Regions from separate parts of the Chitinophaga sp. W2I13 genome, predicted to be linked through region 1. Evidence: riboswitches for the same ligand, from Rfam matches in the RefSeq annotation. Region 1 holds a riboswitch; each other region holds the start of a gene.
The links. Region 1 has a riboswitch for cobalamin ahead of QFZ48_RS03675 (DUF5074 domain-containing protein). Riboswitches for the same ligand answer to the same signal wherever they lie in the genome.
Positions count from the first base shown of each region.

Region 2: linked by a shared signal. The riboswitch ahead of QFZ48_RS02925 (TonB-dependent receptor plug domain-containing protein) and the one ahead of QFZ48_RS03675 (DUF5074 domain-containing protein) in region 1 are both predicted to bind cobalamin.
Region 3: linked by a shared signal. The riboswitch ahead of metE (5-methyltetrahydropteroyltriglutamate--homocysteine S-methyltransferase) and the one ahead of QFZ48_RS03675 (DUF5074 domain-containing protein) in region 1 are both predicted to bind cobalamin.

Region 1 covers NZ_JBNPWD010000001.1:900,076-905,291, forward strand. Annotated here, with positions in the region: gene QFZ48_RS03670 (aldehyde dehydrogenase family protein) at 1-1,197, shown strand, start outside; cobalamin riboswitch at 1,341-1,552, shown strand; gene QFZ48_RS03675 (DUF5074 domain-containing protein) at 1,728-2,858, shown strand; gene QFZ48_RS03680 (DUF2652 domain-containing protein) at 2,903-3,985, opposite strand; gene QFZ48_RS03685 (hypothetical protein) at 4,056-5,216, opposite strand, start outside.
Region 2 covers NZ_JBNPWD010000001.1:725,316-730,531, reverse strand. Annotated here, with positions in the region: gene QFZ48_RS02935 (hypothetical protein) at 1-156, opposite strand, end outside; gene QFZ48_RS02930 (YncE family protein) at 181-1,332, opposite strand; gene QFZ48_RS02925 (TonB-dependent receptor plug domain-containing protein) at 1,338-3,356, opposite strand; cobalamin riboswitch at 3,478-3,684, opposite strand; gene QFZ48_RS02920 (nuclear transport factor 2 family protein) at 3,950-4,420, opposite strand; gene QFZ48_RS02915 (hypothetical protein) at 4,463-4,876, opposite strand; gene QFZ48_RS02910 (DUF72 domain-containing protein) at 4,977-5,216, shown strand, end outside.
Region 3 covers NZ_JBNPWD010000001.1:730,943-736,158, reverse strand. Annotated here, with positions in the region: gene QFZ48_RS02955 (RNA polymerase sigma factor) at 1-341, opposite strand, end outside; gene QFZ48_RS02950 (SDR family oxidoreductase) at 684-1,556, opposite strand; cobalamin riboswitch at 1,676-1,879, shown strand; gene metE (5-methyltetrahydropteroyltriglutamate--homocysteine S-methyltransferase) at 2,078-4,369, shown strand; gene QFZ48_RS02940 (acyl-CoA thioesterase) at 4,390-4,773, shown strand; gene QFZ48_RS02935 (hypothetical protein) at 4,836-5,216, opposite strand, start outside.

The DNA of each region.
Region 1 (5,216 bases):
GAAAAGAGAGTGGAAAAACTGGCGGGCGTGCTTACAGCTGAAACCGGAAAACCATTGCAGCAATCACGCAATGAAATCAACGGCGCCGTAGCCAGGATTAACTGGATGCTGGAGAACGCAGAGAAGTACCTGTCGGACGAATGGGTAACGAATACAGATAGCTTAAAAGAAAAAATCTCCTACGAACCACTGGGCGTTATCTGCAATATCTCCGCCTGGAATTATCCCTACCTGGTAGGTGTAAATGTTTTTATTCCGGCCCTGCTGGCGGGCAATACTGTGTTGTATAAACCTTCCGAATATGCTACTCTAACGGGTATGGAAATAGAGAAACTTTTTTACTATGCCGGTCTTGAGCAAAATGCTTTCAAGGTAGCCATTGGCGGGAAAGCCACCGGCGAAAGCCTCATGGATCTGCGGGTAGACGGCTACTTCTTTACCGGCTCTTATAAAACCGGTAAATACATTTATGAAAAAGTTGCTTCCAGGATGCTGCCCTGTCAACTCGAACTGGGTGGAAAAGATCCGCTGTATGTAACAGACGACATCGAAGATATCGCAGCAGTGGCATCAGCTACAGCCGACGGCGCCTTTTATAACAACGGTCAGAGCTGCTGCGCAGTAGAACGCATTTATGTACATGAAAAAGTATACGATGAATATGTAGCTGAATTTGTAAAAGCAGTGAAGTCGTGGAAACTGGGACTACCTACAGACGACGGCGTGTACTTTGGCGCCATCACGAGAAAGGAACAGTTAAAAGTACTCGAAAACCAGGTACTGGAAGCCCGTGCAAAAGGCGCCACGCTGAAACTCGGCGGTCATATCATTGTACATGATGGCAACTTCTTTGAGCCCACCGTTCTCACGGATGTGGATCACAACATGAAAATTATGCAGGAAGAAAGCTTTGGCCCGGTGATAGGCATCATGAAAGTAACCAGTGATAAAGAAGCTATTCAACTAATGAACGATACGGAGTATGGTCTTACTGCATCGGTATACTCTTCCAATGGTGAAAGGGCGCAGGAAATCCTTTCGCAGGTAAATGCGGGTACCGGCTACTGGAACTGTTGCGACCGGGTTACAGCAGGATTGCCGTGGGCGGGCAGGAAGCACTCCGGCTTTGGCGCAACGTTATCGCACCAGGGATTGAGAGCGTTTACCAAAACGAAGGCGTGGCAGATGAAGGGATAAGTTTTATAGAAATATTGTTTGTAAAGCGTGGTGCAATGTTGAATTGCATCACGCTTTTTTTATGAGTTAACAGGTTACAAAGGCAACCCATCCACTGAAATTCCTCCTACCACATCATTTTGGCAATTATACCTAATTACCGTAGGTTTGCTTCCGCATTTGGTTCCGCCCCGTGGCGGATTAAAAGGGAATCCGGTGTAAAACCGGAGCTATCCCCGTAGCTGTAATCCTGCATTTATCGTCAGATAAATTGTTTTTCCGGATGAACTCCATACCACTGTCTGCCTGTCCGGCAGATGGGAAGGTCCCGGAAAAGCAGGTAAGCCAGAAGACCTGCCTCTTGTAATTAATCATTCAACGCTTTCGGGTGAAATGCTGTGAATGTGGGCCTGCCAGCCATTTTATGCGCTGTTATTTTTTTTCGTTTAGCCTTAGGCGTAATTCCGGAGGATAGCCGGTATTATGATCATTTCTCCAGGGTTTTGCCCCGGGAGAAACGTGCGTTGTATTTTCTTAATAAAACAATAAATATGAAAAAACAGTTATTATCCTTTCTGTCTGCAGCACTGATGCTGTTTGTTGCTTCCTGCCAAAAAGATGATGCGTTACAGCCGCTCGAACGCCAACGCACAAGCGAAACGGGTACCGGCGGTGTTACGGCTTCATTAATCGCCGGCAAATACGGCAATGGATTTTTTATCGCCAACGAAGGGTGGTTTGGTCACGGCACCGGTGACCTGCATTTCTACTCCTACAGCGGCGATAGTCTTGTACCTAACATTTATCATGCAGAGAACCCCGCAGGCGCATTGGGTGGCCCATCCAACACGCTGCAGTATGCTACTATCTTCAACGGTAAAATGTATATTGTTGTAAAAGCAGGCGGCCCGCTGGTAGTGACAGATGCCGGCAGCCTCGTGGAAACCGGCCGTATTACCACCCTGCCGGGTAATGATGGTCATGCTTTTATCGGTGTGGATGCCACCCGCGGATTGCTGAGTGCAAAGGACGGCGTATATCCCATCACGTTACCTTCCCTTGCTGTAGGTGCTAAAGTAACTGGTGTAGCGGGTTATACCGGTGATATGTTAAAAGCCGGCAGCTATATTTTTGTGTTATCCCAAACAGATGGTATCGTTGCTTTAAACAGCAGTACCTATGCCGTAGTAAAAAAATTCGGCGCAGCCAACCTGGCCTTTGCTGCCGGTAAAGATGGCGGCGTATATGCCACCAACGCAGATTCCCTGATCCGCATAGATCCGGTTACACTGGCGCGAACCGCAGTGAAATTGCCTTTCACGGTACCTTCCCCATGGGGCGCATGGCGTCATGCTGCCATCACTGCCTCTACAACGGAAAATGCCGTTTACATTGTGCGTAACAACGGCTTTGCCGGTGGCACCCAACTGTATCGCTATATCATTGGTAACACGGCATCTCTTGCATCTCCTTTTATTACACTGCCTTCCGGCCAGTATTTCTATGGCGCCGGCGCAGCGTATAACAAGGATAAAAATGAACTGGTGATGACTACGCTGAACGGTTCCTTCACCGGGGATGTGAACAGGGTGCTGATGTATGATGCCACTACGGCCACATTGAAAAAAACGATTACTTACAACGGATGGTATTTCCCCGCCATGCCTGTATTTCATGAGTAGAGGAAGAAATAAAAAGAGGCGACTCCTGCGAGTCGCCTCTTTTCTTAAAAATCCAGCGGCAACTTCATATTCATTACCACAGGCTCCAGCTTTTCGAGCGACCTCCATAAACCCACTTCTACCTTATCTTTTTCCGTGAGCCGGAAAAGCCATTGCCGTATAAAATTTTTAGGGAGATAATAATCAATAGTCAACCGGCTTCTCTGGTCTGTTACCTTTTCCACCGTATAGTAGAAAGCGTTATGCCGCTTCTCATCTGTTTCACTGAACAACGCCTTTTGTTCCGGATCGTACGAAAAACTGCTGGTGAACATTATCACATGTTCGCCATTATCCATCACATGCCGGTGACGGCTACCTACGCCGGGCAGAAAATGTTCTACTTCGTCTATTGCCACCACACCGGGTTGCCACAGGTGCCTGAACTCAAAATGCACGACGCTATAAATGAGCGTTTTTATATCCCGGTCAAATTCCTTCGACACAGAAATCATTTTCGTTTTATTTTTAAGCTCTATCTGTGGATCGGGATCAGGTGGTAAGGTATTGCGCAGTTCACTTAAATGCGTGTAGTGAAAAGAAATATTACCGGTTTCTGTTTGTTTGATGCTGGCATCCCATGTCATCCATTGCGCCAGTCCTTCCGGCGGCTCATCATGCAACAGGTTATCTGTTACCAGCCAGTATTCATGCTGTTCTATATCATTTTTCAACAACTGGTGCGCCACTATCACATCTTTCCCTATCAGCTTACTGAAATTCTTTACCTGGTAGGTGGTAAACTCGCCATAGTGGGTAATTACCTTCAGGGTAAGGTCAATAGCGGATACACATGCTTTACACTGGCAAATTTTGCGGTGATTGTAATTGACCAGGTACCGGTGAAATTCGCAGAACATCTTTTCCACCTGCTTATACAGTACTTCCAGCTCCGGCGGGGATCCAAACTTATAGAACAGGATGGCGTCGCCTTCCACTTCAGACACTTCCAGGCCCGACTGATTAGCGTTTATCAGCAGTTCCAACAGTTGCTGGATAATATGGCGGCTGTGCTCAATCTCTATTTCATTCACAAAACGGGTAAAGCCACTTATATCCGGAATAAAAAGCAGCCCTCTATTTTCCATTTTTTTTATTAAAGTTAGAGATAAAAATAATAAAAACGGCATATAGCTGCGCTTCCGGGTATACCGGTCCTTATTTCTTCTCCAACCGGAAGATCATGGCGTCCGCAGCGTCTACCGTTACATGGATCTTCCCTTTCTCCCTGGATGTTTTACCGGAGAATAATTCTTTACAGAGATATTCCCCGGGGCTGAGTCCCAGCTTATCAAAATCAGCTTCGAAAGCGGTGGCTTTCCTGTTATAGTTCACCACGGCCAGGTATGTAAACCGGCCGCTGTTGTGTACAAACAGGCTGGAGGGGGTTTCGCCGGTATGGTGATCTACCGGAACAAAACCATTAGGCAACTGTGCGGCTTCCAGCACCTCGCGGTTTTGCAACAGCTGCTGTGCCACGCCGGAAGCGCTGCTGTGCTCAGCATAATCGTCGCCGGTAACAACGGTGCCGGTAACGATGGCAGAGGCAAGGCGGGCTCTGTTCTCACCGGGACTGGCGCCCGCAAACACTACGTGATCTGCATCGGTAAAATCGTATACTTCATTCTGCCACCAACCCAAACTGGTAGCATTAAGGGTATAGGCTGTTTCGTCAATGTTTTTAAACGCATCGCAGGCGATACGGCGCATATGCACATATCTGCCAGTGGCCATACCGGGCGAAATAGCGGCGTATACCAGCATCTTGCTATCCAGCTGATCTACCAGGAATTCCATGCCCTTCCTGAACGCCTGCATGCCCGTATGCACAGAAGGATCATACCAGCCATCTGCCTCTATGGCCGCATGGCCAATGAAGTCGATCTTAATCATTTCAAAGCCGGTTTCCCTGAACCGTTTGATGAGATAGGCGATGCGGTCGCGGGTAGCGGGATGAGTGGGGTCCATGGCACGGGCGCCATCAAAATCGTGGTATTGCCCGTTTACTTTGGTCCAGGTTTCCTCGTAATTATAACGGCTTCCTTCTACTACGCGGGACGATTTGGACCAGTCTACGAACGGCGCCCAGTAAATACCGGGTTTACATCCCCGTTGTCTGCAATAAGCCACAAATTCTTTCAACTGGCTGAAATCGCCGGTCATGCCGCCTTTGGTCATGTTATCCCAATAAGAGTCGAGGTCTATGTAAAGGCTGCCATCTTTAGCACGGAACGTTTTACAGGAGTCTGCAAAAAAATCGACCACCTGTTTGGCTTTCACCAGGTTCAACTTCGTTTGCATACTTCCCCAGCTGTTCCA
Region 2 (5,216 bases), 170 kb from region 1:
GGGTGCGGGGAAGTACTCAAAAACTTTGGTCACCTTATTCAGGAAAGGACCGGTAGGCTCAGGGTCCTCAATGGGCGGGGTTACGTCTTTATCCTTTGAACAGCTGCTTACCATAGCAGCGATGAACGTGGCAGCAAGTAGAAGTTTACTTTTCATTTGTATACATTTAGTTGGTTATGATTATTTAGTTGCGGAAACAAATGCAATGTGTGCGGGTATCTCGCCGGTGGTGACCGACCATTTCTTTTTACCTGTTTTATCAAAGCAGTAAAGGGTTCCGGAAGAAACGTAGTCCTTTGCATCCGTCACAAAAATTTCTTTGGTGATGGGGTTTACTGCAACGCCGTAAGGCATACGGATGGATTTGTCGGTACCATCAGCGATAAAATTGGTGTTTAACACAGTCTCCGTTTTTACATTTACCATATTATAGGTGATGGTCCATTTGCCGGTGTTATAGCTGAAGACAGAACCATACACATAAGCGGTGTCGCCGGAAATACACAGGTTGCTCACGGGAATATCAAATTGTTTTTTTACCGCATCCGTTTTTGTATCTATCACAAAAAGGCGGGATGGTGTATTATAATAATCGCCGCGGGAAGTCACGTAGACATCGCCATCATTGTCTGCCTTGAGGCGGTCGAGGTTAATCGCCACATCAATCTTTTTTATCTCTTTAAAAGTATTCAAATCTATTACCGACACGGTGCGGTCGTAATTTGGTGCGCGGTAGCCGCCGGAATTGGCTACATAAAGTTTGTTGCCCACTACAGCCATTTCTTCCGGTTGGTAACCCACAATCACTTTACGGGTAATTTCCAGGGTAGTGGTGTCTATCTCTGCTACAAAACCAATGGGTGCATTGGGTTCTATCAGTACGGGGCCTGCATAGGAGCTTACGTATGCCTTGCCGTTGGCAAAAGTTATATAGCGGCAGTTGAGGATATCAATTTGTTTGATACGTTTGGTGCTGGCTGCATTCATCACTTCCACCTTGTTGGAAATGTTGATCACGGCATACAACTTCGTACCATATACTTCAATATCGTTGCCTACATCGCCCAGTTCCTTTACAGTAGTGGGATTGGCAGTAGCATAGATATTACTTTTGTAGATGCCTGTGGTATAGTCGTAATAATCCAGAGAGGCTTTATTACTGCCCATATTGCCTTCATTCAGCAGGTAAAATCCATTGAGCAGGGATCCTGGTGTGGCGGTATCCACGGGTGTTACTTCCGGCGGAACAATTTTTTCTCCTTTCCGGCAACCGGTGATGGCCAGTCCTGCCAGGGCGGCCACCAATACTGTATTCCTTAGCTGTTTCATCATGACGATTAAATATTCACGGTTAAAATGAAGCGGTAATTTCTCCCCGGCATGGGGTAGCTGATCACCACTTCATAGAACTGGTTGGCGAGATTATTTACCTGTGCCGTTACATGGAACCGGGTATGTTTGTAACTGAATTGTTTGCCCAGTGAAATATCGCTGGTATACCAGGGCTCCACGTAGTTCTTTAACTTATTTTCTTTGCTGTTGTACCGTTCTCCCGTATAAATGAAGCTGTAGTTGGCTTCCCATTGTTTATAGTCGGCGCTCAGTATCACCGAGCCGCTGTGACGGGGAATGTAAACGATCTGGTCGCCGTAAAAACTGCCGGAGGGATCGGTGAAATCCTGTGCGCGTTGGTACGTATACGTGAGCCGTGTGCTGAACTGCACCTGTTTTTTTATAAGCCATAGCGCTTTTGCTTTTACATCCACGCCTTTTATCTTTACAAACCCCAGGTTCTCCATTTGCCAGCTGAGCATGCTGGCGCCGGGAACGGCTACGATCTTATCCTTTACTTCATTGTAATAGACGTCTGCCTCGATACCTGCCTGAGTGAGCCAGCTGCTGGCAAAGGTTTTATTCCAGGTGAATCCTGCATCATATTGTGTGGCGAATTCGGGTTCCAGGAAGCGGTTGCCGATCTCGGTATAATAGAGGTCATTAAATGTAGGCATGCGGAAGATCTGTTTGTAAAACCCACGAAGCCGGAAATCCGGTGAGCGCATGGGCTGCCAGGAAACAAATACTGCCGGTGTAAATTTCTGCTGGTAGGGCGCCGAAGCATTTTTCTTTACAGTTTCATTCACGAAGGTGGCCAGCAGGCTGGCCTGTGCGCTGAAACGGTTGAAGCTGATGTTTGTGGCGGCAGCAGCCAGTGTGGTATAACGGGTAGGGTAGCTGAAGTTGGTCAGGTCCGCATCCAGGCGGTTCCATTGAAAGTCGCCCGAAGCCGCAATGGTCCACCAGTTGGTAAGGGCATACTGGTGTGCCAAGGAGAAATACATTTCATATTGGCGGTAGTGGTTATCTATATAAAGCCGGGCAGTATCCGGCGCCAGGAACCGCGTATAGTCGTAGGCGTATTTCCCGTTCAGCAGGATGCTGTAACGTTTGGTAATATCTTTGCGGAAGCTGGATTGCACAAAGATGTTCTGATCCCATTGACGGTCCACATGCCCGAACACACCGTTTACAATGAACCCGGGCAGGCCGCGCTGCGATTGGTAATAATACACTTTGGTGCTCCACTCCCCGCCATTCAGCAGGCCATTGAAACTGCCTTCCATGCGAACGGCATTGATGTCGCCGTTTTTCCGGTAAGCGCTGGTATCATATACCAGGTGCCCGTTTTCATCCCGTTTCTGGTAGGAGAATTTATACCTGCCGGTAGCATTGATCCATTCGGTGCTGAAGGAGGCGGATACTTTGCTGCTGATCTTCTGCTGCCATAGCAAAGAGGGATTAAACAGGCCAAAGGAGCCGGTTTTGATAGTACCCCTGAGATGTGTTTTTTCTCCCGGTGCAAATTTAGGTTTGAGAGAAGTAAGATAGATGGCCCCGGCTGATCCAAAGTCTTTCGCCGGCTGAAAGATGTTGCTTTTCTGCCCGTTGTACAGGGCGATTTCCTCCATATTATCCAGCGAAAACCGGCCCAGGTCCACCTGTCCGTTCTGGGCATTGCCCAGTTGAATGCCATCATAAAATACGCCCACCTGGTTGGTGCCCATGCTGCGTATATCAACGGTTTTGAGACCGCCAATACCGCCGTAGTCCTTTACCTGCAACCCGGCAAAAAAACGGATAGCATCCGCCACGGAGTGGCTGCCCAGCCGCTCCAGTTCTTTCGCCTGCATTTTCTGCCCCGGGCTTACTTCCCTGGCCGTACGCGGGGCTGTAACGGATACCTCCCGGAGGTCCTTGGATTTTACGCTGTCGGCCTGTTGTGCAAGGGCACTCACCACCCCACAGAGCAATACCAGCAACATCCCGGCGGTTTTCGCCGGTGTTTTAAAACGCATCATTCCCAAGCCTGTTAATGTTCCATCAACAGCTTTCGCAATAAGAAAAATAATCAGGAAAGAGACAAGATACGGGGGATACCCGCAGATTGAATTTATTCCCAAGCTTCATTCCACGAAAGCTTAAAAAAGTAGTTGTATGGCAGGTATTCTGACTTATCTCTGCTTCAGGCGACCTTCCCATTGAATGTTCAACAGTGGTCTGATTGGCGATGCCTTAGCATTGTATGAGACTTACAGCAGCGGGACTGTCCGGGATTTTCACCCGAGTTCCCTTTTAATCAGGTATATCCGGAGTGGACATGCCTGAACCATAGCGGGGCAAAAGTAGGTTATTATTTGATCGATTCAAAACGGGAGCGGTATCCATGTGGGCATATCCACCCTGAAAGCTGACCGAAACCCTGGTTTTTGACAGGGATAGTGCATTGATAGTGCATTGATAGTGCATGGGAGTGCATCATGAGTGCATGAGTAGTGCATGAGTAGTGCATGCGGACTGTATGCATAGTGCATGGGTTACGCAACGAATACGCTGGTTTCACGCATCTGTGAAGCATGCGCGAGGTAATACCGGGTCAGGGCGGGTGCAGGTATTATTTTGCCATGGCTGATTCTTCACAATTGTCTTTGCGCCTGGTGTCGATGAGATATTGGATTTTCCACCCATCCGGGAGCTTCACCAGTTGGAAGGAGTCTACCCCACAGTGGGAAAACTGTCCTTTGAAGAAGAAGCGGTAGGGTGTCCATACAGCAGCCAGCCGGCCATCTATCAGGACGGAGCCAAATACAATACGCTCGTCCGCCGCCTGGGCCGGGAGTCTGCCTATAAAAGAGGAAAATTCATTGACCGGCGTGGTGTGGATAGTTTGCTTGCCTGCTTTGTCTTCCATCACCGACTGCAATATCGCTCCCGGCGCGAAACAGGCGGCCACCGCTACACTATCTGAATTATTCATGGCAGTAAACAGCTGGTTAATAGCAGCTTTCACTGCTTCCTCCGGTGCCTGGGCGTAGAGAGAGGCACCCATGATGATAAGTACGAAGCTGAGTATAATACGGCGCATTTTTTTTCTTACAATATACTGATTTTGTATTTGTACCAGCGCCTAACTGATGATGCCTTTCTCTTTTAAAACATCTTCCTCGTTTTCATGACTGATATACATGATTATTTTGAGTGCATCATTAAGATGGTGTAAAATGTAAGTAATCTCAAATTCAATGACTTCCTCCGGATTTTTTGAGAAAACAGCGCCCCATCTGACCAGCGCCCTGGTATAGTATTTCCCCATCGGCGACGTTTCTACTTTAATGACTTTCATTTCCTGCATGCCGACCTTGTGGTTAAATTTAAACATCTCTTCCAGCCATTGCGTGAACTTTTCATCATTTTTAAAAGTCATGCTTCCCGATGGCCCGGCGGCCATGAAGTTTTCTGCATAACAACTGGCGATGATACTTGTATCGTTGCCTAAGGAGGCCCGGCCATAAGTGGTGAAGAAGTCGGTGAATGATGTCATAACGGATAGTTTTTAGGGGAAGCGGATTTACGGTTTCTATACAAAAAGTATTCCTGGCTATTACCATCCCCACTGGTTAGATTTTTGCTTTACCCCTTGCATGGCAAAAAAAACCAAAGGCATCTATAAATCGGGCACAAGCGGACTCGTACTACCCGTGCCTAACAAGCTGGCCTATCCTCCCGCTTTCCGGGATAAAAGCCGGCTCACTTACTATGGCTCCCTGTTTAACAGCATTGAAATCAACAGCTCCTTCTACAAAGTACCCCAGGCCGCAACGGTAAAAAAGTGGGCGGACTCAGTACCGGATGATTTTGTTTTCACCTTCAAGTTATGGCGC
Region 3 (5,216 bases), 170 kb from region 1:
AATAACCGGGTGTCCGCATCTTCCGTCTGATGCTGCAGTTCCTGCATTACCTGTAAACGGAGCGCTGCGTCGGCGCTGATCTTCTTCATTAACTTAAATACATGATTCCGGGTAATACGGTACAGATAACCACTGAATGACAATTCAGGGTTGATCCGCTCCCTAATCTCCCAGATCTTTATAAACACTTCCTGCAGTGCATCTTCGGCCAGTTCCGGGATATTGATGAAGTGGAGAATATAAGTGTAAAGTGAGGGGTAATACTGATCATATAAGGTGATATACGCTTCAGTATCCCCTTGCTGTAGCCGTTGCAGCAAAACCGCTTCTTCATTGCTCACTGGTTGCTCGATTTGATAACTAAAGTAAGCAATTGGCGGGAAATTCGTGTAAAATTTTGCAGCGGATTTTGTCTTTCTCGCTGATTACGCTGATTATACTGATTATACTGATTTTACTTTTGGATTTTTAGATTGATAATAATTAAGGGAGATAAAAGCAAATATTTCCATTTCTATCTCTCTTAATCCTTTATAAATCCAAAAAGTAAAATCAGTATAATCAGCGTAATCAGCGAGAAAGACAAAATCCGCTTCTATCTCCCCAAATCCTTTAAAAATCCCAAAGAACAAAATCCAATTAATCAGTATAATCAGCGTAATCCTGAGAAAGACAAAATCCGCTCAGGTAAACGCCGGTGCATACTCGCCGGCGAAGGCGGCGAAGTCGCGCGCCGGCCTGCCGGTTATATCCATTACAGCGGAGGAAACGGCCGCCGCTTCGCCGCGTGCGTAGTGGGCATAGTCTTCGATGAGGCCCTCTGCCTGCCAGGCGGGGAATCCGGCGTGGAGAAGGGCGGGCAGTAACTCTGCTGCGGTAACGTTGATGTAGCGGATAGTGCGCCCCAGTGCATTGGATAGCGTTTCTGCGAGTGCGGCATGGGTGAGTGATTGCGGGCCGGTGATATCGTAGGTGTTGCCTTCATGCCCATTGCCGGTGAGGGCAGCCGCAGCTATGGCGGCAATGTCGCGGGTGTCTACTACGCTGATGGGAGCGTCGCCGGCGGTAGCAAAGAATTTGTTCTGGCTGGCAATTGTTTCACGGAAACCCAATAGCCCCTGCATAAATAAATTGGGCCGCAGAAAAGTATATGCCATACCGGATACACGGATCTTTTCTTCTACAGCGGCATGATACCGTAAAAAACGTACGGGCGATTGTGCGTCCGCATGGAGTTGCGAGAGCTTTACGATATGCGGTAACCCGCTTTTAACGGCGGCCGTTACAAAATTGCTTTGCAGTTTTTCCGCTGCTTCAGAAGAGTTGGTAAGCAGGAAAGCCCGCTCTATTCCTTTAAGTGCAAGGGCTAAGCTGTTGGCATCGTTGAAATCGCCGGTTACTATTTCAGCGCCGGGTAAGGCGGCAAGGGCATTTACGTTATTGTCTGTTGTGCGCACCATGGCGCGGAAGGGAATGCCTTGTGCCGATAACTGTTTAGCCAATGTAGTACCAATGTGTCCGGTGGCGCCGGTGATCAGTATGTTTGTCTGTTTCATAGCTGTTTGTTTTTATGATGTAAAACTCCGCTTTTCGCCCGGCCCGAAATTGTAAGAAAACGAAACGGATTTGATAGTTGCGGGGATTTACTATCTTCGCGCCGGTTCTTTATGTATTACTAATCGAAGCAAATAATGGTTCCCGCTGAAAAGCGGGATTAAAAGGGAACTGTGTGCAAATCACAGGCTGTCCCGCAACTGTAAGCTTCCGGCAGCGCACATGCACTGCAACTGGTAAATAATATGCCACTGTTCCGGCCAGGAATGGGAAGGTGTTTACCAGCGGAACAAGCCAGGAGACCTGCCTTTATTTCACTTTGACAATGCTTTCGGGGATTGAAGCGTGTCAGGTTTCGGTATCGGTAATTATCAGAACAGGCGTATGCATGATGGAATCATGTATACTATATGCTTGTTCTTGTATCTGCCATACCTTCTCCTTCCGTATTATTTTCTCAAAAACATTGCTGTACTATATAAAAGAGCGTGAACGTCATGTATCACCTTTTAAACAATCAGTAATGATTATCCACAACTTAGGCTATCCGAGGATAGGTAGCCAGCGTGAATTGAAGAAAGCCTGCGAAAGCTACTGGGCAGGCAAAATTACTCTTGATGAATTACAGGCAACCGCCCGTAATATCCGTTTACACAACTGGGAGCTGCAGCAACAGAAAGGGATCGACTGGATTCCCTGCAATGATTTTTCCTTTTACGACCAGGTGCTCGACACTTCCCTGATGGTGGGCGCTGTGCCACAACGCTACCGCACCTTGCAGGAGAAGAAACTTCCTGAAACAGACCTGCTCTTCGCCATGGCGCGCGGCTACCAGCGCGATGGCGACGATATCACCGCCATGGAAATGACAAAGTGGTTTGATACCAATTATCATTATATCGTTCCGGAATTTACGGCAGACCAAACATTTCATTTCTTCTCCCGCAAAGTAACAGCGCAGTTTCTCGAGGCAAAAAAAGAAAACTATGCTGCTAAACCCGTGATCCTTGGCCCGGTATCTTTCCTGTTACTCGGAAAAGAGAAAACGGCCGGCTTCAACCGTTTATCGCTGATAGATAAACTGCTGCCGGTATACCTGGAGGTGCTGTCGCAGCTCACACAAGCCGGCGCAGAAGTTGTGCAGCTCGATGAGCCCTGCCTGTCGCTCGACCTGGATGAAGCAGCCCTGCAGGTGTTTACGAATACCTACACGAAAATTCATGCAGCCTTCCCCCAACTGCATATTCTCCTGGCTTCTTATTTTGAATGCTATGGAAAGAATCTGCCGGTGGCTTTGGCATTGCCGGTGCAAACATTGCACCTCGATCTCGTGCGTTGCCCGTTGCAACTGGAAGATATCCTCGATACAGCTATTGCCCATACTTCTTTGCACCTCTCGCTGGGTGTAGTGGATGGCAGGAATATCTGGAAAAATGATTATGAAAAATCTTTACAGCAGATACAAAAGGCAGTAAACGTGTTAGGAAAAGACCGTATCGCCATTGCTCCTTCCTGCTCATTGCTGCATGTGCCGTGCGACCTGGATAACGAAACAGCCCTGTCTCCCGAAATTAAAAACTGGATGGCCTTTGCCAAACAGAAATTGCAGGAACTGAATGAGCTGCGTGATATTGTGAACGGCAATACGGCGCTGCTGGAAGCCAATAAAGCAGCTATCCATAACAGGGCCACCTCGCCGCTGATTCATAGGAAAGAAGTGAAAGAGAGGATAGCGGCATTTACCGCCGCAGATGCACGCAGGAACAGTACGTTCCCGGTGCGTCAAAACATCCAGCAGCAGCAGTTTGGACTGCCACTGTTTCCTACAACTACGATCGGCTCTTTCCCGCAAACAGATGATATCCGTCAGTTAAGGGCGCGCCTGAAAAAAGGAGAGCTGACCACCGAACAATATGAAGCCGCCATTGAAAAAGCGACCATAGAGGTGATCCGCTGGCAGGAGGAGATTGGCCTGGATGTACTGGTACATGGTGAGTTTGAACGGAATGATATGGTAGAATATTTTGGTGAGCAACTGCAGGGATTCCTGTTTACAAAAAATGGCTGGGTACAGAGCTATGGCAGCCGTTGTGTAAAACCACCGGTTATTTTTGGAGATGTAAGCCGTCCGGCAAACATGACCGTGCGTTGGAGCAGTTTTGCGCAGGCGCATACCGATAAACTGATGAAAGGCATGCTCACCGGTCCGGTTACCATTTTGCAATGGTCCTTTGTACGGGACGACCAGCCCCGTTCCACTACGGCCAACCAGATCGCGTGGGCTATCCGCGATGAAGTAGTGGCATTGGAGCAGGCAGGCATTAAGGTGATCCAGATAGACGAACCTGCTATCCGGGAAGGCTTACCTTTGCGTAAAGAAAACCGCGCAGCTTACCTGGAATGGGCGGTACAGGCGTTCCGCATTTCCGCCAGCGGCGTAAAGGATGAAACGCAGATCCATACACACATGTGCTACAGTGAATTTAACGATATCATTGAGCATATTGCAGCGATGGATGCAGATGTAATCACCATCGAAACCTCGCGTTCGCAGATGGAGTTACTGGATGCATTTGCTGATTTTAAATACCCTAACGAGATAGGCCCCGGCGTATACGATATCCATTCTCCCCGCCAGCCATCTGCGGAAGAAATGATTTCGCTGCTGGAGAAAGCCGCCATCACACTTCCTGCCAGGAACCTGTGGGTAAACCCGGATTGTGGGTTGAAAACCCGTAAATGGCCGGAAACAAAAGTGGCATTGTCGAATATGGTCCGAGCAGCGGAAGTGATGCGGGGAAAAGCATCTTTGTAAAAAAGAAAAACAGTACAATCATGACTATAGAAGAAAAAATTCTTCATTCGGAAACCCGGATCTTTAAAGCCGTATTTCCCAGCACTACCAACCACTATGATACCTTGTTCGGCGGCACGGCCATGTCGCTCATGGATGAAGTAGCGTTTATTACTGCTACCCGTTTTGCACGTAAAAAAATGGTAACGGTATCTTCCGGGAAAATAGATTTTAACCGGCCCATTCCGGCAGGCACCATCGTGGAACTGATCGGGAAAATCATCGAAGTAGGAAATACCAGTGTTAAAGTATTGGTGGAAATATACATTGAGGAAATGTATTCCTATTCACGGGAAAAAGCCATCACCGGCACTTTTAGCCTGGTGGCCATTGGCGACGATAAGCACCCGGTAAGCGTGAAATAGTCGAAAAAGAAAGAGGGGCGTTTGTAAACAAACGCCCCCTTCTTTTAGATTATTCATGGATATTATTCGAGGTTCAGATCTTTTACGCCCAGCACTTCTGTAGAAATTTCCCCTAACCATCCAGCTTCTGCACGGATAGCCGTATGCACTTTAATAAAGTTGATCCCTGTCAGCTTCACCGGCTTGCCGGTTTTATCTACTGCCCAATCCAGTTTTATTTTCGCATCGGTATCTTCATTCGCATGGTTATCTGCATAACCCCACGAGAAAGCGGGTGAAACATAGAAGGGAGAGAAAGGATCGCTGGAAGTATTTTTAATGTTGATGTCTGTTAACTTAGTACCGGTGAAAGTGATGCTGTCGCCTTTCCACTGCGGGTAATACGACTGATCATGAAATACATTTTTAGCAAGGTAACCGGTGTTGCCCTGGTTGTCTTTCCA